Regions from separate parts of the Caldicellulosiruptor sp. F32 genome, predicted to be linked through region 1. Evidence: riboswitches for the same ligand, from Rfam matches in the RefSeq annotation. Region 1 holds a riboswitch; the other holds the start of a gene.
The links. A riboswitch is a leader RNA that binds a small molecule or an ion and turns the genes downstream of it on or off. The one in region 1 is predicted to bind cyclic di-AMP.

Region 1 (16,659 bases):
TTCACAAATTCTTCTGCATATCGCTTCGACTTTTCTAAATACAGTATACTGCTCAAAAGGTCTAACCGGCCTTTGAGTTTTTCTTCATCAAGTTTATTTACGTCTACTAACCAGTAGTTGAATATATCATCCTTAAATATATCATACCCTCTTATTATATGTCGAGGAACACTCCAGTTCTTTTTACCATTATAAAGCACAATAGGAATTATCGGGGGTAAAAGTTCCTCCTTATTTTCTTCCATATGCCTTTTCCATATTAAATTCATATATTCAAATAGTCTTATTGGCATACTTTCATCTACTGTTGATTGAGCCTCGATCAAAACATAAAAATAGATATCTGTTTCCTCTAATTTTGCCTTATAAATGACATCTGCTTCCTTTTCTAAGAACTCGTCTTTAATAAAGCTCCTGTCTACAAACTCCAAACTCTCTGGATCTATTTTATCTACCCAGTCCCTGTCTAAATGATCTTTTAAAAAATTTAAAAATACATCCTTAAATTGTAAAACTCTTTTAAAAGTTAAGTCATACTGGTTGTGTGGAACTTTTTGTGTCATTATTTTACTCCCTATCCTTCCTTTTTTATATTAAAACTTCGTTGTCGAAAAATTTTTAATTATCTTGATTTTTAATTTAATTATACCATAAAACTTAATTGATTTCACAAAAAACAATTTCATTTTAAACAAGACTACAGCATGACAAAAAACAATAAAAAGACATAGCCAGCTTGCGCAAAGCAGTTGGCTATGTCCTTTTTTTATTACTTAGTCTTCCTCTAATATCTTCCACAAAGGTTTGTTCTTTTTCTTCAAAACCACATCATCATCTTTCAGCTGCAGCGGCATGACAGATACAACAATGTGCTTGTGTTTTAAAAGCTCTTTTTCTATAAACAGCCACGTATGATTGTGCAAAATCTTTTGCCACCAGCGCTGTACAGTAAATTTGGGTATGATGACTGTTATCATGTCCCCCTTTTGATAGTTGTACTCTTCTGACTTTATATACTCTAAAAGCGGTTCTAATATTTTTCTATAAGGTGAATACCTTATTACAAGCGGAATAGAGCAATTGAGCATTTTATACCTTTCTTGTAGCTTTTTTGCCTGCTCCTCATTTATTGATACATTGAAAGCAATTACATTGTCTGAGATTGTTTTTGCAAATCTAAGAGCACGGATGCTTGCCTTATTTAAACTTTCAATCGGTACAATAACTCTGTTTCTGTAGATGTTATGATCAACATCCAATAGTTCTTTGTCTGCAGGTGTTACTCTCAGCTGATCTGCGACGGCAATATAATGAAGCTTTACCTTTATCATTGCAAAGACAAGTAGAGGAATTAAAAGAACAACAATCCACGCACCTTCTTTGAATTTAGTTATTGCAATTATAATGACAACAACAAATGTTGTGAGTGCACCAAATCCGTTTATAAATGCTTTTATGTGCCAATGACTACCTTTGTTCTTAAGCCATCTTACAAACATGCCTGATTGAGATAGTGTGAATGATATAAAGACGCCGACTGCATAAAGACCAATGAGCGCTGTTACGTTACCATTAAATGCTACAATCAAAAGTGCAGATACCAGAGCAAGGATGATAATTCCATTTGAATAGCTAAGTTTATCACCTTTGAGGCTCAGCTGCCTTGGCACAAATTCTTCTTTTGCCATGACAGCAACAAGCATCGGAAAGCCAGAAAATGCAGTGTTTGCAGCAAAAACAAGGATTATAAAGGTTGTTGCAGCAACAACATAATACATAAAGCTTTTTCCAAATATTTCTTGTGCCATCAAAACAAGCATAGCACCTTCAGTAGGAACTATATGATAGTGTGTTGCCAAAAGTGTTGTTCCGCCAAACAGAACGAGAATTACTAACGACAATAAAAGCAAAACAGTTTTAGCATGTTTTGTTGCCGGGTCTTTAAAGTTTGGAACAGCATTTGATACAGCCTCAATTCCAGTTAAAGCTGTGCACCCGCTTGCAAATGCCTTCAAAAGCAAAACGAGAGTAACAGGATGGGGGGAATAATTTACCTTTGGCTCTGGCGGAACATATCCCACCCTTAGTTTTATATACCCAGCTATGATTAAAACTAAGATTGAAAACATAAAAGCATAAGCAGGTATCCCAAATATTCTGGATGATTCTCTTATTCCCCGAAGGTTTCCAATCATCAAAAATAGGACTAAAAAGAGACATAAAGCGATCTTATAAGGCTTTAAAAATTCAAGCGCGGTCACAATCTGGTCAACACCTGAGGAGATAGAAACTGCCACTGTCAAGATGTAGTCAACTGACAAAGATGCTCCCGCCACAATGCCTGCCAAAACGCCAAGGTTGTCCTTCGCGACAATGAAAGCACCGCCACCATTTGGATAGTTTTCAATAGTTTGTCTGTAAGAAAGCATTAAAATAAAAAGAAGTATTATGATTGCGGATGTTACAACAGATATTTCTTTAAAAGCGAGAAATCCTATTGCAGGCAAAAGGACATACAAAATTTCTTGTCCAGCGTATGCAACAGACGATATAGCATCGCTTGACAAAATTGGCAATCCCCATAAAACACCATATTTTTCTGTCTTCTCTGCTTCATTTGGCAAAGGCTTTCCTATAAGGATTCTCTTTAGTTTTTCAAACAAGCCAAAACTCCCCCTCTGAGTAGTTGATTTAAGTAATTTTCACATGATTACAAAATTATATTCCCCTAAAAGTTTTAATTCAATTGTTATTTTGATGTTTTATAGATAGTAAAATATATAGGTTGTAGAGATTATGCACTAAAAATTGAGCTAACTGAAAAATAGCTCAAGTGGTTTATTTTTCTGAGACTTTTAAAATTTAAGCCAAAAAAAGGCAATAAAAATATGCACAAAACTGAGAGTAACAAGTTGTAGGAAATACATAATGAAGTGAAAATATAAGTTTTTTCGGCAGAACTTTTATTTGATCTACTTTCATTATTTTCATCCTAATTTAAAAAACATTCACACACCACGCTATCCTACTTGTTAAATTTTTACAAAAACTTAACAAGAATATTTTTCTTTGCTAAAATGAAAAACAAGGCATATTTGCAAAGGAGGAGAGAAGTTCGTTGAGAAAGAGCAAAAGTCTCACATATAAAATATTGAGCGAATGGATAACTTTTCGCAAAAGAATGATATTGGAAGCATTTGTAGTGGGTATTTTCGCAGGAGCCGGGGTTACCTTATTCAGATACATATTAGAAAAACTTTCTGAGGTTGTGAAAAATATTTACGATATCCTAAATACAAGAAATTTTTGGATTTTAGGCTGGGCAATTGTTTTAACTATTGTAGCTTATCTCAGTGGGGTAATTTTAAAAAGAGAGCCCATGGTAAGTGGAAGTGGAATACCTCAAGTAAGTGGTATAGTGAAGGGATTGTTAAAAGTTTACTGGTTTAAAATACTTTTGTATAAATTTTTGGGAGGAGTGTTGTGTATAGGAAGTGGACTGTCTTTAGGACGAGAAGGTCCTTCGATTCAATTAGGAGCAGCGATAGGACAAGGAATAAGCAGATTTTTGAAACGATTTAGGGTTGAAGAAAAATATCTTATTACATGTGGTGCAAGTGCAGGCCTTTCAGCTGCATTTAATGCACCCTTGGCTGGAGTTGTCTTTGCACTTGAAGAATTACATAAAAACTTTTCACCGCTTGTTTTAGTTTCGACAATGATTTCATCGCTTACAGCAGATTTTGTTTCTTCAAGCTTTTTTGGATTAAAACCTCTCTTCGATTTTAGTTATCTTACACTTATTCCACTTAATAAGTATCCTTACCTAATAGTGCTTGGAATAATAATGGGATTTATTGGTTTTGCTTTTAACACAGTGCTATTAAAGACTCAAGAAATATATAAAAAAACAAAACTGAGTACAGAGATTAAGCTTTTAATACCATTTTTACTTTCTATTTTTGTTGGTTTATTCATTCCAGATGCCTTAGGTGGGGGAGAAAATGTAATCAGGTCTCTGAATAATTCTAAGTATGGGCTGTTTTTTACTTTAACTTTGTTAGTGGTTAAATTTTTGTTTACCATGATCAGTTATGGTTCTGGCGCTCCAGGTGGTATTTTTATGCCACTTCTTCTAATTGGGACTTTAGTAGGGAACATTTATGGAATTTGTGCAAGCAAGTTCTTTCATTTAAACCCCAGCTTCATTAAGGACTTTGCTATTATAGCAATGGCAGGCAATTTTGCAGCAATTGTAAAAGCACCAATAACAGGAGCATTGTTAGTTACAGAAATGACAGGTTCTTTTAGACATTTATTAGCACTGAGCACAGTTTCTATCTTGGCATATTTAACTTCGGAGATATTAAAAAACAAACCGATTTATGAAGTATTGCTGGAGCGTTTACTTGAAAATGGCTATGTGAAAGTAGAAAGAGATGAAGAGAACAAAATATTATTTGAAGTACCTGTTGGTGTTGGCTCTGCAATTGATGGGAAAAGAATAAAAGATATTGAGTGGCCATCTGATTGTTTGTTAGTAAGCATCAGAAGAGGTTCTTCAGAATTAATACCAAGAGGTGAAACTAAGATTTTAGCTGGGGATTATTTAGTTGTTCTGACAAATGAAAATAAATTTTTAGATTTAAACGAAGAACTATCTATCATGGCCGCACAACCGACAAAGCTTCGAGACAAAAAGTGGTAATGATTTAAATGCTGATAAAAAGACCTATTCATGGTCATGACTACAGATCAATGTGAAAGGTTAAATCAAATTTTTCCACCAAAATTATTGTTTTTTTCAACTTGAAAAAGTAAGAATAATGTCGGAAAATAAAGACGAAGGATAAAAATTAAATACTTAGGTGGTGAAAAAATATGACTGAAAATCCTTTTACAAATTATTTGAAATCCCCAGAGATAAAAGATGTCACTATCAAAGACCCATTCTGGGGAAGGTATGTAGATCTCGTTCGTGATGTAGTTGTACCATATCAGTGGGAAATTTTGAACGACTTAGTTGATATTCCTGTCAAGAGCCATGCAATAAAAAATTTCAAGATAGCAGCGGGTCTTGAAGATGGGGAATTTGAGGGATTTGTTTTTCAAGATAGCGATGTTGCAAAGTGGCTTGAAGCAGCATCATATGTTCTTGAAAAGTATCCAAATCCTGATTTGGAGAAAAAGGTTGATGAGGTCATTGATATAATTAAAAAGGCTCAGTGGGAAGATGGGTATTTGAATACATATTTTACCATCAAGGAAAAGGGCAAAAGATGGACAAATTTAGAAGAGTGCCATGAACTTTACACTGCAGGACATATGATTGAAGCTGGTGTTGCTCACTTTAAAGCAACTGGAAAGACTAAGCTTTTAGATATTGTTTGCAAGCTTGCAGACCATATCTATAGCGTGTTTGGAAAAGAAGAGGGTAAGATCAGAGGCTACGATGGACATCCCGAGATAGAGCTTGCTCTTGTAAAGCTATATGAGGTAACAAACAATAGTAAATACCTTGAACTTGCAAAGTTTTTTATTGATGAGAGAGGACAAGAACCATACTACTTCGATATAGAATGGGAAAAAAGAGGCAAAAAAGAGCATTGGCAAGGATTTAAAGGACTTGGAAGAGAGTATTTGCAAGCACACAAACCTGTTCGAGAGCAAAGAGAAGCTGTGGGACATGCTGTCAGAGCAGTTTACCTTTATTCTGGCATGGCCGATGTTGCTCATTATACAAAAGATAAAGAGCTCTATGAGGTATGTGAAGCCCTATTTGATGATATAAGAAATAGAAAGATGTACATTACAGGTGCAATTGGTTCATCTGCGCATGGTGAGGCATTTACATTTGAATACGATTTGCCAAATGCTGCTGCGTATGCTGAGACTTGCGCATCTGTAGGGCTTGTATTTTTTGCCCATCGGATGAATAGAATAAAACCACACCGCAAGTACTACGATGTTGTAGAAAGAGCTCTTTATAACACTATAATAGGAGCTATGTCACAAGATGGCAAAAAGTATTTTTATGTTAACCCTCTTGAAGTATTTCCAAAAGAAGTAGAAAAAAGGTTTGACAGACACCATGTAAAACCAGAACGTCAACCTTGGTTTGGCTGTGCTTGCTGTCCACCAAATGTGGCAAGACTATTGGCTTCTATTGGTAAGTATATTTATTTGTACAATAACAATGAGATATATGTAAACTTGTATATTGGCAGTGAGGCTGAATTTCCAATTAATAACCAAAAAGCAAAAATCGTACAAAATTCAAGCTATCCATTTAATGATGAGGTCAATTTTAAAATAATTACTGATGGAGAAGTGTATTTTACTCTTAATTTGAGAATTCCAAGCTGGTGTGATAAGTTTGAAATCAGAATCAATGGAGAGCTTTTGACTGGTTTTAATTTAAAAGATGGCTATGTTTCAATAACACGTGGCTGGAAATCAAATGATAGGATAGAGATTATACTTCCAACTCAGCTGAAAAGAGCATATTCAAATCCTCTTGTGAGAGAAAATATTGGCAAAGTTGCAATAGTAAAAGGTCCTGTTGTTTTTTGCATTGAAGAGGCAGACAATGGGGATAATCTTCATTTAGTTTCTGTTGATAGAAATAGCAGTTTGGAGCTCCAGTTTGATGAAAAATTGCTAAATGGAATTTACGTAGTTTATGCACACGGTTACAAAATTAGGAGAGACGATTTTGAAGATCAACTTTATAAAACTGATTTTGAGGTCAGATATCAACCTACGAAGGTGAAATTTATCCCATATTTTGCATGGGGAAATAGAGGAAAAGGAGAAATGAGAGTGTGGGTGTATGAGAAATAGAGAATTAAATAGTTTTTTGTAAATAGAATGTGTGATAAAATATTGTGAAAAATGGAATGAGAAAAAGGAAGAGGTCTTAAGAATGCTAATTAATAAGGTTCTATTCTACCTTTTTTCTACTTCTTTTGCCTTAGGATTGTTAGACAAAATCATAGGAGATAAATTCAAACTTGCTTCAAAAGCCGAAGAAGGCTTTGTGATTATGGCAAAGGCAATATTTTCAATGACGGGAATACTTTATCTGTATCCATTTTTGAGCTTTATATTGATAAATCCTTCAAGATTTTTGGCAAGGCTATTTCAAAGCGATGGAGCAGTGTTGATATCCTGTATTTTACCTATAGATATGGGTGGGTATCATATTTCCAGTGAGGTTTCAAAAGATGAAACATCAAAATTGATAGGTGGTATTTTATTGAGCTCTACTTTGGGGGCAAGTATAGGTTTTACATATCCTGTTGCGTTTGGAATACTAAAGAAAGAATACAGGGATGAGTTTATTAGAGGCAGCCTTATAGGAATTATATGTATTCCCGCAGGTATTCTTTTGACATCTATTTTTTACGGGTTTGACGTTTTAAAAGTTTTCAGACTAATATTCTTTGTCATAGCAATTGTGATTATATTAGCTTTTGGAATTGCTAAAGAATGGTTCATTTTAATAAATTTGATGAAAATTTTGGGCAGGGCAATGAACATCTTGAATTTAATTGGTCTTATATTTTTAGGTTTTCACATTCTAACCGGCAGAGCAATTTTACCTTACAAAACTGCTTTAGATGAGAGCATAAAACTGCCTTTGAAAATGGCAATTTTAATAGCTGGAAGCTATGTATTTTTCTCAATTGTTTATAATGTGTTAATAAAATATTCTGGTTTTGTTAGAAAATACCTAACGTTAAATCAACAGGGGATAGAAGGAATGATGATACTTTTGATAAATTGTGTTCCCACACTTTATCTTTATGAGAAGATGGATTCTAAGTCAAGAGTTATAAATGCAGCATTGAGTATTACAACTGCTTCTGTTGTGGGCCCACAATTAGGATTCTTAGGTGCAGTTGCACCTTCATATATATCAATTTTCCTCTTTAATAAGCTTATAAGTGGTCTTCTTGCTATAGGGGGGACAGTTTTGTATCTGAGATATAAAAGCAAACAGCTATATAAAATATGAAAATCCCTAACTCCGTCGGAGTATAGGAATGCTTTTTCTTCTATTCACATTAACACCAACTGAAGGTCGGCTTTTATAATTATTCTTTTGTTTTTTTTCTGAATAATCTTCAAAATACTTTCCTTCTACAATCCTTACAAACTGCTGAAAAGAAATTTTATCTGAAATAGTGAACCTTGGAAGCTCGTATGGGCTACTGTTTGATGTTACGTACCCTTTTTTTGTTGTAAAAGCAAGCTTATAATTAAAGGATTTTAAAATCTCAATTATTACTTCATTATATCCACCAAACGTGTATGCAAAATAAGGTGATTGAACTACCATCTGACCATTTATAAAATCAAAGAGAATGTCAAGCATGCTGTACTGCAAAAGTGCAGGTTTGCCATTTACAATTTTATGCATATCATATGTGTGAGAGCCAAACTCAAACACATCAGAGTATTTTACCATGTCTTCTAAATTAAGGTATTCAAATTCATCAGGTCTATTTGACTTGTCTATAACAGTTTTTCCAATTACAAAGATACAAGCTTTAAAACCATATCTTTTTAAATTTGGGTATGCCAATGTGACATTGTTTTTGTATCCGTCATCCATTGTGATTACTACAGAATTTTTTGGTGGTGTATACTCGCCTTTTAAAAATCTATATAGCTCATCCATTGTCAATGTCTTAAAGTTTTTTCTATGAAGATAATCCATTTGGATTTCAAAATTTTCAATAGAGGTGACTGTACTATGGTTGCATTTTACAGCTTCTTCTTTGTCTTTGTAAAAGTAATGATAAACCAGTACTGGTATTTTGATTTCTTCTCGTTGAGCAGAAACGTAAATTGGAAACAATAATATTAAGGAAATTGCAACTATTGTTAATACTGCGATGAAATATTTTGTCTTTTGCATTATAAAATTTCACCTTCTTTTGCAGCAAGTCTTTCTCCCAAAAGACACAACATTATTTGATTATAAGGGTAGTTTGTGTGAATATAATTAAAAGAATGTTACAGAAATTTGGGAAGAGAGTTTATCGAAATACAGAAAAATAAAGGAGACTGCCGCATTTTGACAGCCTCCTTCGCAAATCTCATTTTTTCCAAATTTATATTTTTACTTTATTTTAATTGCTGAATCTTAGTTGCAAAGCCTTCCAAAAGTTTTAAGATGCTTGACAAGTCAGGTTGTACATTTTGCCGTTTTATCATGCTTTCATTTATTTGCAAAAACTTTACATCATTTCCAGTTGTAATATTGGTTATCTCAATTCTTGAAGAAACACCACTGTTGTTTGCAGGCATGTTTTTAATTATAATCTTTACAATTTTATTTGTCTTTTGGTCTAAATAAAAGCTTACTTTGTAGTCATCCAATTTTAATAAGTTCACTGATGAAGTGATTGCACTTTCAATCTGTTTTGTAATTTGAGCTCCGCTAATTGAAGCAGGGTCTACATTTAAAGATTTTAAAGCTTGCTTTTCTTCATCTGTCAATGTTTTGAGATATAAATCTATCATTGGCGAAAACTGGGAGAGGATTGTTCTTGTACTTGAAAGCAAAAGATCTTTTGCTGCAGGCTCTATAACTTTGCCAGGCAAAGTTGTTGTCAGCACATAGCAGTCAACGTTTTTGCCAAAAGCTAAAGTTTTTGTCCTATAAGCACCTTTTACAATAGAAGGTGTCTGTGAACTGAGATAGTTCAAAACTGTTTGATTGAACTTATTTAGGTTTTGAGAAAGTGGTGTGTCTAACATATTAATTGAGAGCCACAAACTTGCAGGGAAGCTGGTTTCTATATATTTATTGTCTTTTGTATCCAGGATATAAACCTTTTGACCATTTACATAAGTTGTTGAAGTTGAATTTCCTTTTTTGGCTTGAACAAAGAATTTTTTGTTTTTCCTATCTGCAGATATTTTGTGGCTACTTGTATTATTTACCAGAACATTTACACCAAAGCCTATTGATTTTTGACCGTTGGAGGTAGTGATGATGTCACACGAAATTGGAAGATCAGGATTCAAAAGCTTGGTAAGTTCAGTTTTAAAAGCTTTTTCTAAAGGATTTGATGAGGATTGTTGAGTTTGGGCTGCTGGTACAAAGGGCGCTGAAATGAAAAGGATAAAACTCATTATTGTTAATAAGGCAAATAATTTTTTGAAACTTTTCATTCTTTCTCACCTCCAGATTTAATTTTTCTCGGAGTATTAACACTTTCTATATAAAATTATATCACTCTTTTTTAAAAAGTGACCATTCGTTTTGTTTTTCCGCTCTTTCAGTTCTTCTATCTTTTTCCTATAAAACAACTTTGTGTAAAAATAATTTGAGTGGAATGTATGCTTAAATTGTATATATACAACTTTTTTTATCCTCTCTCTTTTGTTCTTTTTGCATATATGCTACTATATTTTTAAAGAAACATGTATGCACAAGCAAAAGGGGAAAAGGGGGATTTTTATGGCAAAGTTCAGTATAGGAATTGATTTTGGGACACAGTCAGGAAGAGCAGTGCTTGTTAATGTTGAGACAGGTGAAGAGGTTGCAACAAGTGTGAAAGAGTACACTCATGGAGTCATGGACGAGAGCTTGCCAGATGGTACAAAACTTCCTCATGACTGGGCACTTCAACATCCACAGGATTATATAGAGGTTTTGGCAACAACCGTTCCAGATGTCTTGAAAAAAGCAGGTGTTTCCAAAGACGATGTGATTGGAATAGGAATTGACTTTACAGCCTGCACTATGCTTCCTATCAAAAAGGATGGGACACCGCTTTGTGAGCTTCCCAAGTTCAAGTCAAATCCTCATGCCTATGTTAAGTTGTGGAAACACCATGCTGCTCAAAAATATGCAAATAGGCTAAACCAAATAGCCCAAGAAAGAGGGGAGAAGTTTTTACAAAGATATGGCGGAAAGATTTCATCCGAATGGCTATTCCCCAAAATCATGCAGATTTTAGAAGAAGCACCAGAGGTTTATGAAGAGGCAGACAGATTCATTGAGGCTGCTGACTGGATTGTAATGAAGATGACAGGGGTTGAGAAGAGGAACTCATGCACAGCAGGATATAAAGCTATCTGGAGCAAGAGGGAAGGATATCCTTCAAAAGAGTTTTTCAAAGCACTTCATCCAAGACTTGAGAATGTTGTTGATGAAAAGCTATCCCGCGACATATATCCTATTGGCCAGAAAGCTGGTGAGCTCACACAAGAGATGGCAAAGCTAATGGGCTTAAATCCTGGAACAGCTGTTGCAATTGCAAATGTGGATGCGCATGTTTCAGTTCCTGCTGTTGGGATTACTGATATTGGTAAGATGCTGATGATAATCGGAACATCTACATGCCACATGCTTTTGTGGAATGAAGAGAAGATGGTCCCAGGCATCTGCGGGTATGTCGAAGATGGAATTTTACCTGGCTTTTATGGGTATGAGGCAGGTCAGAGCTGTGTTGGAGACCATTTTGAATGGTTTGTTGAAAACTGCGTGCCAGCGCATTACTTTGAAGAAGCAAAGCAAAAAGGATTAAATATCTACCAGCTTCTAAAAGAAAAAGCAAAAGCATTAAAACCTGGTCAAAGCGGTCTTTTGGCGCTTGACTGGTGGAATGGTAACAGGTCAATTCTGGTTGATGCAGACCTCACTGGTATGATGCTTGGCATGACCTTAACTACAAAGCCAGAGGAGATGTACAGGGCACTGATTGAGGCAACAGCGTACGGCACAAAGATAATAATTGACAACTTCAATGAGCATGGCATTGAGGTAAGAGAGCTTTATGCGTGTGGTGGCATTGCTGAAAAAGACGAGCTTTTGATGCAGATTTATGCTGATGTGACAGGACTTGAGATAAAGGTATCAGCATCACCTCAGACGCCAGCACTCGGCTCTGCAATGTTTGGTGCAGTTGCTGCAGGAAAAGAAAAAGGTGGTTATGACAGCATATTTGAGGCTGCAAAGAAGATGGCAAAGTTAAAAGACTATTCTTACAAGCCAAATCCAAAAAATCATGAGATTTACAAAAAGCTCTACAGAGAATACAGAATTCTTCACGACTACTTTGGCAGTGGAGCAAATGATGTGATGAAGAGGCTAAAAGAGATAAAAGAAGAAGTTTCGAGGATGTAAAGCTTTTAGGTTTTTTAACTTTTCAAACACAGGCTACCCATTTTTAAAAAGCTTTTCGGACTTTTTGAAGGGTAGCCTGCGAGTTAAATAATGGTATTGATTTAAAATTTTTTAAGTGGTATGATAAAAATAAACTTGTATGGACAAGATGATGATAAAATGAGCAAAACCAAATATGAGATTATAAAAGATTTTATTATTGAAGGAATTAACTCTGGCAAGTTCAAAGAGGGCGAGAAGATTTATTCAGAAAATATGCTTGCAAGAAAGTTCAAAGTTTCTCGTCACACGGTAAGAAGAGCTATAATGGAACTTGAGTTTGAAGGACTCCTTGTGTCTCAAAAGGGGAGAGGTACGTTTGTTGCAAAGAAAAGTGCTGACAGCTCTAAATGCATTGCTGTTCTGACAACATTTATATCAGACTACATCTTTCCCCTGATTATAAGAGGAATTGAAAAGGTGATAGCACATGAAGGGTACGGGCTTTTGCTATTTTCAACCGACAACAGCTACGAATTTGAAAGATATCACTTAGAGAGCATAATAAACAATCCAAACATAGACGCTGTCATAATAGAGCCGACAAAAAGTGCCTTGCCTTCTAAAAATCAAGACCTTTACAGAAAACTTATACAAAAAGAGATTCCTGTAATTTTCATCAACACTATTTTACAAGACATAGCACAAAACTACATAATAACCAAAGACCAGTCAGCAGTTTATAAGCTTACCCAGAGTCTTATAAAAAGTGGGTGCAAAAAGCTTCTTGGCATTTTCAAAGGAGACGATTTGCAGGGGATAAAAAGGTATAGTGGGTTTGAAAAGGCATGCAAGGAGGCACAGGCAGAGTTTGATGCAATCTTTTTTACAAGTGAGGAGTACAATTTTGTTCATAACAGAGCAGCTGAAATCATCTCAAGAGAAAGATTTGATGCTGCTGTTTGTTACAACGACAAGATTGCCCTTCCTCTTTGTGTAAAGCTAAAAGAAATGGGATTTAGAATTCCTCAAGATATATCGGTTACTGGATATGACAACTCACTTCTTTCTACACTGACAGAAATAAAACTCACAACAGTTGAACACCCAAAAGAAAAGCTTGGCGAGATGGCAGCAAAAGCAGCACTATCTATGATAAAGAAGAGCAGAACTGGTGTCAAGGAAGAGGTTGAATGTGAGATAATCTTCAGAAATTCAACAAAAGGAGGATTTTAAAAATGCTTGAAAGCTTAAAAGAACTTGTTTGCAAATACAATTTATATCTTCCAAAATATGGTCTTGTTACATGGACATCCGGAAATGTGTCAGCTCGCGACCCTGACACAAACCTTGTTGTTATAAAACCATCAGGTGTGATGTACGACGATTTGACACCTGATAAGATGGTAGTTGTTGACATGGACGGAAATATTGTTGAAGGGAATTTAAAACCTTCAACAGACACTCTCACACATCTTTATGTATACAAGCACATGCCACATATAAATGCAGTGGTGCACACACATTCTAACTATGCAACGGCGTTTGCAGCACTGGGCCAGCCAATAAAAGTGTATTTGACAGCAATTGCCGATGAGTTTGGCTGTGAGATTCCATGCGGACCGTATGCTCAGATTGGTGGTGAAGACATAGGCAAGGTAATAGTTGAGTATATAGGAGAAAGTCCGGCAATTCTTCTTCAAAACCATGGAGTATTTACAATAGGAAGGACTGTTGATGAGGCAGTAAAAGCGGCTGTTATGGTAGAAGATGTTGCAAAAACAGTGTTTATTGCAAAGATGATGGGCGAGCCTATCGAGATTCCACCTGAAGAGGTAAAAAGAGCTCATGAGAGATACGTGACAAAATATGGACAAAAATGAGCATATTTTTAAATCAAACCCCCAGCACAAAAAGGTTTTATTATACAAAGCACAAGGCTGCCGTTAATTTGGCAGCCTTGCTTTATTTTATATTCCAAATACCTCTTTTACAACCTCTTTTAACTCTTCATCACTTATTGATGTATTTCTTCCATTTTCATATTGACCATCTACCCATTCTTTGACCTTCTGAACCCTTGGGTCTTTTTTGTCAACCTGAATGTCAATACCGCTGTCTTTAAAATACCTGTTTATCCAGATTACAATTCCTGCAATACCTGAGTATGCATCTATAATAACCTTTGGTGGTCTTCCCAAGATTTTACCTGTATCAAATATATTGTAGATTTCCTCATCCTTCATGAGCCCGTCTGCATGAATTCCAGCCCGTGTTGCGTTAAAGTTGTCACCAACAAAAGGCGTCATTGGCGGAATTTCATAGCCTATTTCTTTTTTGAAATAGTCGGCAATCTCAGATATCACAGCAACATTCATACCATCTGCACTGCCTCTTATCTGAATATATTCCATCACCATTGCCTCTAATGGTGTGTTGCCGGTTCGCTCACCTATTCCCAAAAGAGATGTGTTTACCATTGAGGCACCATAAAGCCATGCCATTGTTGAGTTTATGACTGCCTTGTAAAAATCGTTATGGCCATGCCATTCAAGCCACTCAGATGGCACCTCACCATAGTTTACAATCCCATAGATTATTTGAGGCACGCTTCTTGGAAGAGCCACCCCCGGTATTGGTGAGCCAAGCCCCAGCGTGTCACAGGCTCTGATTTTCACAGGCATATTTGCCTCTTTTGAAAGCTTCATAAGCTCATTTATAAACGGCAGGACAAACCCGTAAAAGTCTGCGCGTGTGATGTCTTCAAAATGGCAGCGTGGTATAATTCCTGCCTCTAAAGCTGCTGACACAATCTCTAAGTACTGTTTCATTGCCTGGCTTCGTGTCATCTTGAGCTTCTTAAAAATGTGATAGTCCGAGCATGAAACCAGAATTCCTGTTTCCTTGATACCAAGGCTCTTTACAATCTCAAAATCCTCTTTTTTTGCGCGAATCCAAGCAGTGACTTTTGGGAAATCATAACCCTTTTCCAAACACTTTAAAACTGCTTCCTTGTCCTGCTTTGAGTACACAAAAAACTCTGTGTGAAGAATAACGCCACTTCCATTGTCAAGCTCATGCAAGTAGTCATAAATCCTACAGATTTGCTCAACAGTGTAGGGTGAGCGTGACTGTTGGCCGTCTCTGAAAGTTGTGTCGGTAATATAAAGTTTTTCTGGCACGTTCATGGGCACAATCCTGTGGTTGAAAACAAGCCTTGGTACTTCATTGTAAGGATAGATGTTCCTGAAAAGATTTGGCTCTTCAACATCCCTGAACTGATACTCAATCTCAAGAATGTGAGTTTTTGGATTAAATTTAACATTCATAAAAACAAACCTCCCTTTCAAAGCTTCGGGGGTTAGCTGACGGGTTCGGGCAGAAAGGGATATTTGCCCTACAAGGCAAGATGCCTTGATTCACCCCGAAAAAGTGGGTCCCCCCTATCCTGTGGATTTTGCCACAGGAATTCAGCTTTTTTGTTTTTATTTTTTATTATGATTTTTATCATACCAGAAAAGCGGCAGTTTGGCAAGAAAGAATGTCTATACCTTTACAAGCTCATACTCCAAACTTCCAAGCCCAATCTCTTGAGCATGCTTTAGTGCAACTCTCCAGTCTGTGTCAGGATGAACGCTCTTGAACCTGTCAATCTTGCCGTCAACCTCAATGTGTTTTGCTGTTTCAAACACAGACCCAGCTGGTGTGAATGCAGAGCTATTTACAAGGTCAACACATGCCTTATCCAAAGCAACAGGGTCAAATGACGCAGCTATGCCGATATCTGGTGCAATAGGAATATCATTGTGTGACCAGCAGTCACAGTCAGGTGATATGTTCATTATAAAGTTTACATGAAAATGAGGCTTGTCTTTGAGCACCGCATATGCATACTCAGCAATCTTTTCGCTTGCAATTGATGCAGCCTCATCCCACTTGACTGTTGCTGCGCCAAACTGACACACTGCAACGCACTGACCACATCCAACACATTTTTCATAGTCAATGACCGCTTTTTTCTTCTCACTCAAAGTTATAGCAAACTGCGCACAGCTTTTGACGCACATTCCGCAGCCAACACATTTTGATGTCTTTATAACCGGCTTTGAGGATGAATGCATAAAAAGCTTTCCACCACGCGAGCCAGAACCCATCCCGATATTTTTGATAGCACCACCAAACCCTGTCATCTCATGACCTTTAAAGTGGTTCATTGAGATTATAATATCAGCATCTGCAATGGCAGAGCCAATCTTTGCTTTTTGAGTATGTTTAAGGTTCACCTCAATCTCTCTGTACTCTGTTCCTTTGAGCCCATCTGCGATGATTACATGACAGCCAAGTACAAGCGGGTTAAACCCATTTTCATACGCAGCTTCTAAGTGGTCCAGAGCATTGCTTCTTCTTCCCGTGTAAAGTGTGTTCGCATCTGTTACAAAAGGCTTGCCACCAAGGCTTTTAATGAGTTTTACAATCCTTGCGACATAGTTTGGTCTTATATACGCAAGGTTTCCTGGTTCTCCAAAGTGGAC
Region 2 (6,834 bases), on a different contig from region 1:
GTCCTAATTGTCAAAAACGATGGCAGGGGATTTAAAGCAATTGATGATGTATGGGTAATAGTAAATGGCGGTTATAAAATAAAGTAGCAGGAGAGTAGAAGAGTATGGATGTAAGTATAATTTCAGCGGTTGTAGCTGGTTTTTTGTCTTTTTTCTCACCTTGTATTCTTCCCCTTGTCCCTGTTTACATTCTTTATATTTTTTCACAAAGAGGCAGTAAAACCAAAAATGCCTTTTTATTTGTCTTAGGATTTAGTATAGTATTTGTAGGGCTTGGGATCTTGGCATCGCTATTTGGAGTAGCGTTTTCGCAATATAAGTGGGTTATTGTAAAAATAGCGGCAATAGTTTTAATTTTGATGGGTCTAGTGATGCTTGATTTGTCACCAGATTTTTTAAAAAGGTTATTTATACCCATAGGTGGTAACGGTAATTATCAAAAAGAAAGAATTCCACTGATTTTGGGTATGCTTTTGAGTATTAGCTGGACACCTTGTGTAGGACCAATTTTAGCATCAATTTTGAGTTTAGCTGCTGTGCAGAAGACTTTTGTAAAAGGGGTGATGCTTTTAGTATTTTATTCAATTGGTTTTGCCATGCCATTTTTGTTAACTTCTCTTTTTATAGAGAGAATTAAAGTTTTTTTTGATTTTATAAATAGGCATGTCAAAGTAGTAGAGTATTTAACAGGTATTTTTATGATAATTTTTGGAATCCTTGTATTTTTTGATAAGATAAATCTTTTAAGATGATAAAAATTTAAAACAGGGGGTAACTATTACATGTTGAATCAAAGGGCAAAAAATGTTATCTTTATATTAGTTGTTGCAGTACTCATTGCTCTTTTAGTCTATCAATTTATTCCACGGACAAAGTCACAAGTAAGAGTAAATGGTGCTATTGAGTTTAAGCTTGAATCTGTCGATGGCAAGGAATATTCGATCTCAAGTTTTAGAGGCAAAAAGGTGATTTTGAACTTTTTTGCTACTTGGTGTCCACCATGTAGAGCTGAAATTCCTGACTTTGAAAAGTTCCATAAAAGTAACAAAGACATTGTTTTGATCGGGATAAAATATTCAAGAGGATAGAAATACAGTCAAAGAGTTTTTAAAATCAATGGGTGTAAGTTACCTTGTTTTGCTTGACAAAGATGGCAAAATTGCATCCAATTTTGGGATAGAGGGGATACCAACCACATTTCTATTAGATGAAAATGGCAGAGTAGTAGCAAAAAATGTTGGTATGATGACATATGACGAGTTAGATAAATTTGTAAAACAAAGTAAAAAGGACTGAAGAAAGATGCTTTACAATGAGAGACTTCTTTATGGCGATTTATGGGTTGAATTAAATGGTTCGCTGGCATCAGTTGGTATTACAAAAAATTTAGAAAGAGAACTTGGTGATATTGTTATATTCGAATTCTTGAAGACAAATGGGTATATTCAGCAGGGAGAAGAATTTGCGAGAATTGAGACAATTTACAAAACATATACGTTGAAATCTCCTATCAGCGGCTTTATAAGGCGTGCTAATTGTAAGCTGTGTTACGATCCTACTATATTGAATTTATTTCCGGAAGAGACAGAAATAATTAGTATAGACATAGAGCAACTTGTGTGATATAATGGTGCAAGTGAATATTACAAAATAAAGGGGTTGGAGACACTGATGAGAATGAGTAGAAGAATTGTTGCTATTGTTGTATTGATTGCACTTGCGATAAGTTTGATGCCACTTTATTCACGTGCTGCGGATTTTCCGGTTACAGTAAAAGATGGAAAAGGTAATAGCATTACAGTAAAACAAAAACCTCAAAGAATTCTTTCATTGGCACTTCAGACAGATGAAATTCTTTTGAACATGGTTTCACCAAGCAGAATTATAGGTCTTTCTATATTTGCAGATGATAAGAACAATTCAAACGTTGTGAACTTGGCTAAAAATGTGAAAGGTAGATATTCAAGCAATGACATTGAAAAGATAATTGCTGCAAATCCTGACCTTGTAATTGTTCCCTATTATATAGACAAGTCAAAATATGACCTTTTGAAAAAGGGGCTTAAGTGTCCAATATATGTAAGTTTAAATCCAAATTCGATTTCAAATATCAAAAAGGAGATTATAAATCTTTCAAAGCTAACAGGTGAAATTCAGAAAGGCCAGGCTCTTATAAAGTACATGGATGACAAAATTAACTTTGTCCAAAAAAAGGTAAAATACTTAAGAAAGAAAAAGTATGTGCTTTTCTACACATATTACTTTAACTCAACATATGGAAGAAACACAACACAGCATGAGATTGCAAAATTTGCGGGGGTTATAAACATAGCTGCTGTTGCAGGTTTGAAAGGTTGGCCAACAATTACAAAAGAACAGATTTTAGAGTGGGACCCAGACATTATTGTTATTCCTTCTGCTTCATATAATCCAAAAAAGACTTCTCAGCAATATGTAGAAGAGTTTAAAAAAGACCCTGCTTTTAAGAATCTAAAAGCTGTTAAAAACAACGCAGTGATTATACTTGACGATAGACACGTTCAAACTGTTTCGCATTACATTGTTGAAGGTATTTACGACTTAGCAAAGGCTGCTTATCCATATCTGTTTAAATAACACAAAAGATTTTGAAGTGGTGGTAAGTATTGAAAAAGGTTTTAGTAGTACTGTGCGTAATACTTTTAATAGTATTTGTGGTCTCAATAGGGGTGGGAAGTGTGTTTATCCCTCCCCTTCGTGTTTTAAAGGCACTTTTTTCACTCATTGGTTTTAAAGTAGCTGGGGTCAGCCAGATGGATTTGACAATTATAGGCCAGATTAGACTTCCCAGAATAATAATTGCTATGATTGTAGGCATGAGCTTGTCTGTTGCAGGAGCACTTGTGCAGGGACTTTATAGAAACCCTATGGCAGATCCGGGTATAATTGGAACATCAAGCGGTGCGAGCCTGGGTGCAATTTCTTGTATTGCTCTTTCGTTCAACACCATAAGCATTTTTTATTTACCTTTATTTTCATTTGTAGGTGCACTTGGTATTTCTTTTTTAGTGTACAAGCTTGCAACAAAAGATGGAAAAACTCCCATTTTGAACCTGATATTAATTGGCATTGCTGTATCCACTTTTATATCCTCAATAAATTCCCTTATCCTTTCAAACATCAATCAGTACCAGGTAAGCGAGTATATATTTTGGATGCTTGGCGGGCTTGATAGCCGTAGTTGGACACATGTGAAGATAAGTTTTGTGCCTCTTGTTATTTTGATACTGTGTTCACTTATTTTCGCAAAGAGGATAAACATTCTAATATTAGGAGAAGAAGAAAGCTATACAATTGGTGTCAATCCTGAGAGGCTCAAAAAACAGCTTTTAGTTTTAGTTTCTCTTTTAACAGGGATTGCAGTTTCAGTATCAGGTGCGATTTCATTTGTGGGGCTGATAACACCACATATTTTAAGACTAATTGTCGGAAGTGATTATAGAAAGCTCATTCCTGCTTCAATTCTTGGTGGTGGAATTTTTTTGATTGTGTGCGACACAATTGCAAGAGTGCTGTTTTCACCAATTGAAGTAAAGGTTGGGATTATAACCTCAATTGTGGGTGCACCGTACTTTTTGTACCTTTTAAAAAAGCGCGAGAATGAGGTGACAATTTGATATTATGTCTCTTTATATAGAAAGTCTAAAGTGTGGGTATACAAAACCCATAGTAGAAGTCGAAAATGGAATAGAATTTAAAGAAGGAAAAGTCTATGGGATAGTTGGTCCAAATGGAAGTGGGAAAAGTACATTCATTAAGGCCTTAGCAGGGATTGTTAAAATTTTTGAAGGAAAGGTTTTTTATAATCAAACCGATATATTTTCGCTTTCTGATATTGAACGAGCAAAGATTATATCCTATATGCCCCAAAGTGTATTCTCAAACTTTCCTTTTACGGTGATTGACATAGTAATGATGGGAAGATACCCACACGAAAAGAGTAGGTTTTCAAACGACAAAGAGAGCAAGAAAGTTGCCGAAGAGAAAATAGATATGGTTGAGTTAACAGCAAAAAAGTATTCAAGCATCTTGCAGATTTCAGGTGGTGAGAGGCAAAGAACTTCGTTTGCAAGGGTACTTGCCCAAGAGAGCAAAGTTTTACTTTTAGATGAGCCAAATTCAAACCTTGACATTACACATCAAGAAAAGATTTTAAATATTGTAAAGGATGAAGTGAGATTAGGCAAGATTGCAATAATGGCACTTCACAACATTAAACTCGCGGCGAAGTTTTGTGACATTGTCTTTTTGATGAAAGATGGCAAAATTGTAGACTTTGGAAGGCCACAGGATGTGATAAATGCAGAGAATATAAAAAAGGTGTACAATACCGAAGCAATTGTCTATAGAAATCCATTTGGAATATTTGACATTGAACTAATTCAAAAAGAATATGAAAAGGGTGTTCATGTGCACGTTGTAGCAGGCGGAGGTCAAGGACAAGCAGTTTTTAAACTTTTGGTTGAGATGGGATTTAAGGTTACAACAGGTGTTCTTGCAACAAATGACACAGACTATGAAACTGCTCAGGCACTTTCTATATACACAGTTTTCACAATGCCATTTATGCCAATTGGAGAAGTAGAGTACATTGAAAATGTTGAGCTAATAAAGAAAGCAGATTTTTGTATTTTGTGCGATATTCCGTTTGGAATTCAGAATGTAAAAAATCTTGAATCACTAAGGTTTGCAAAGAAACTATTTATTATAGAACAAGAAGATATTTCAAATCGTGACTTTACAAATGGAATAGCAACAAGTCTTTACAATAGCCTAAAAGAAAAAGCTGTTGTTTTAAATACCTTAGAGGAGCTAAAACACATACTTCAAAGGGAGGAGAAAAAATAATGAATCCAAACAAAAAATGGTGGATTGATATAAATCTTGAAACTTTGAAGAAAAACCTTGAGTTGAGAAATTTTGAATGTTTTATTGTAGACAAAAAAGAGGATATTGTACCTCTTTTAGAAAAAATAATTGAAAAAGGTTCAGTGGTTTCGTGTGGAGGTTCAATGACGCTTTTTGAGTGTGGGGTAATTGATTTTTTGAGAAATGGGAAGTTTAACTTCTTGGACAGGTACAAAGAGGGGTTAAGTGGCGACGAGCTTGGAGAGATTTACAGAAAATCGTTTTGGGCAGATTACTATATTATGTCTTCAAATGCCATAACCCTTGATGGCAAACTTATCAATATTGACGGCAATGGTAATAGACTTGCAGCTTTGATGTTTGGACCAAAAAACGTGATAGTAATTGTTGGGATAAACAAGCTTGTCTTGAATGAGCAGGAAGGAATAAACAGGGTAAGAAACATTGCATCACCTATGAATGCAAAAAGACTTTCAAAGAATACACCTTGTACTTCTTCTGGTAAATGTCATGATTGTTTGAGCCAGGACTGTATATGCAGCCATATTGTTGTCACAAGGAGGCACCCTGTAAAAGGGCGTATAAAGATAATAATAGTAAAAGAGGAGTTAGGATTTTGAGCAGTAATATTTTAGCAACATTCGTGTAACAATTTCGTAAAAAGAGGTTGACGTAATATCGAAATTATAATAAAATAATAACATCAAAATGATTAACAAAAGTGGCTGAATGCATGAGGCAGTTTGTTAAATTTGCCCCATGCAGCGGGAGAACCAGCTTTATTGTGGGGTGAATCGGCAAGCTTTGGCTGCCGTAGGGATGTCCTTCTTGTCCCGAACCCGTCAGCTAATCCCGTAAGCCCAAAAAAGAAGGGAGTTTTTAAATGAATACTAAAGCTTTAATTGGAATTTTGATGTTTTTGCTGCTTATAACATGGAGTAGCAAAGGTTTTGCAAAGACAGCGGAGGCAACAGTTACTGTCAACATCCGAAACAGTCCTTCAACATCATCAAAAGTATTAGGAGTTTTTCCAAAAGGCTTTAAAGCGCAGGTTTTATCATCCACAGGTGGATGGGTTAAGATTTCATTTGATGGTGTTGTTGGGTATGTTAAATCTGATTACATAAAGCTTACAAAAGACAGCAGTACTTCAAATGCAGTAAAAAGTTCTACAAATACAAGGCAAGTAGTTTCTCAGATGCCGATGGCAACCGTTCTAAAAGACAATGCAAGGGTCAGAAGTAATATGTCCACTTCCTCAAAAATACTAAAAACATTGAAGAAGGGTAGCAAGGTATACGTTTTGGCAAGAGAGCGAAACGGTTGGATAAAGGTAAAAACGCTCGATGGCACAGTTGGATATATGGCATATTACCTTTTAAAAATGTCAACAAACCTTACAACAAAGATATCATCACGTGGCAGATATGATAGGGAAGCTCAAGTTGCTTACAATGGCAGTTTAGCTGATAGAATACTTGGGTTTGCTAAAAACCTTTTAGGGATACGGTATCGATATGGTGGTTCATCTCCTTCGACAGGGTTTGACTGTTCAGGATTTGTTCAATATGTGTTTAGAAACTTTGGGATTAGCTTAGAAAGAACTGCAGCTGACATGGCAGCTACAGACGGTGTGAGAATATCATATAATGAGTTAAGACCTGGTGATTTGGTATTTTTTGATACAGACGGTGGTAGAAATTATATCAATCACGTTGGAATTTATCTGGGTGGTGGTAAATATATTCATGCATCGAGTGCAAGAGGCTGTGTTACAATTTCAGACCTTACTTCAAAGTATGGTACATCGTTCATGATGGCAAAAAGAGTGATAAGGTAAAAAGACAAGGGGGTTTTCCAGCTAAAAAGGAAAGCCCCCTTTTTGAGTGCAACCATAGATTATACAAGTATTTTTTTGATTCATTT

Region 2: linked by a shared signal. The riboswitch ahead of H964_RS09040 (C40 family peptidase) and the one ahead of H964_RS01730 (2-isopropylmalate synthase) in region 1 are both predicted to bind cyclic di-AMP.

Annotation. Positions count from the first base shown of each region.
Region 1 covers NZ_APGP01000025.1:137-16,795, reverse strand. The annotation lists partial or broken gene H964_RS01780 (Rpn family recombination-promoting nuclease/putative transposase) at 1-563, opposite strand, end outside; gene H964_RS01775 (APC family permease) at 774-2,663, opposite strand; gene H964_RS01770 (ClC family H(+)/Cl(-) exchange transporter) at 3,119-4,708, shown strand; gene H964_RS01765 (glycoside hydrolase family 127 protein) at 4,882-6,843, shown strand; gene eutH (ethanolamine utilization protein EutH) at 6,926-8,020, shown strand; gene H964_RS01755 (polysaccharide deacetylase family protein) at 8,027-8,926, opposite strand; gene H964_RS01750 (hypothetical protein) at 9,136-10,188, opposite strand; gene H964_RS01745 (ribulokinase) at 10,478-12,148, shown strand; gene H964_RS01740 (GntR family transcriptional regulator) at 12,269-13,363, shown strand; gene H964_RS01735 (L-ribulose-5-phosphate 4-epimerase) at 13,366-14,010, shown strand; gene H964_RS01730 (2-isopropylmalate synthase) at 14,098-15,456, opposite strand; cyclic di-AMP (ydaO/yuaA leader) riboswitch at 15,462-15,613, opposite strand; gene H964_RS01725 (DUF362 domain-containing protein) at 15,673-16,659, opposite strand, start outside.
Region 2 covers NZ_APGP01000101.1:447-7,280, reverse strand. The annotation lists gene H964_RS09080 (hypothetical protein) at 1-87, shown strand, start outside; gene H964_RS09075 (cytochrome c biogenesis CcdA family protein) at 105-752, shown strand; gene H964_RS13260 (TlpA family protein disulfide reductase) at 783-1,088, shown strand; gene H964_RS13255 (TlpA family protein disulfide reductase) at 1,117-1,296, shown strand; gene H964_RS09065 (glycine cleavage system protein H) at 1,303-1,623, shown strand; gene H964_RS09060 (ABC transporter substrate-binding protein) at 1,672-2,616, shown strand; gene H964_RS09055 (FecCD family ABC transporter permease) at 2,646-3,656, shown strand; gene H964_RS09050 (ABC transporter ATP-binding protein) at 3,661-4,887, shown strand; gene H964_RS09045 (lactate utilization protein) at 4,887-5,528, shown strand; cyclic di-AMP (ydaO/yuaA leader) riboswitch at 5,622-5,784, shown strand; gene H964_RS09040 (C40 family peptidase) at 5,792-6,748, shown strand.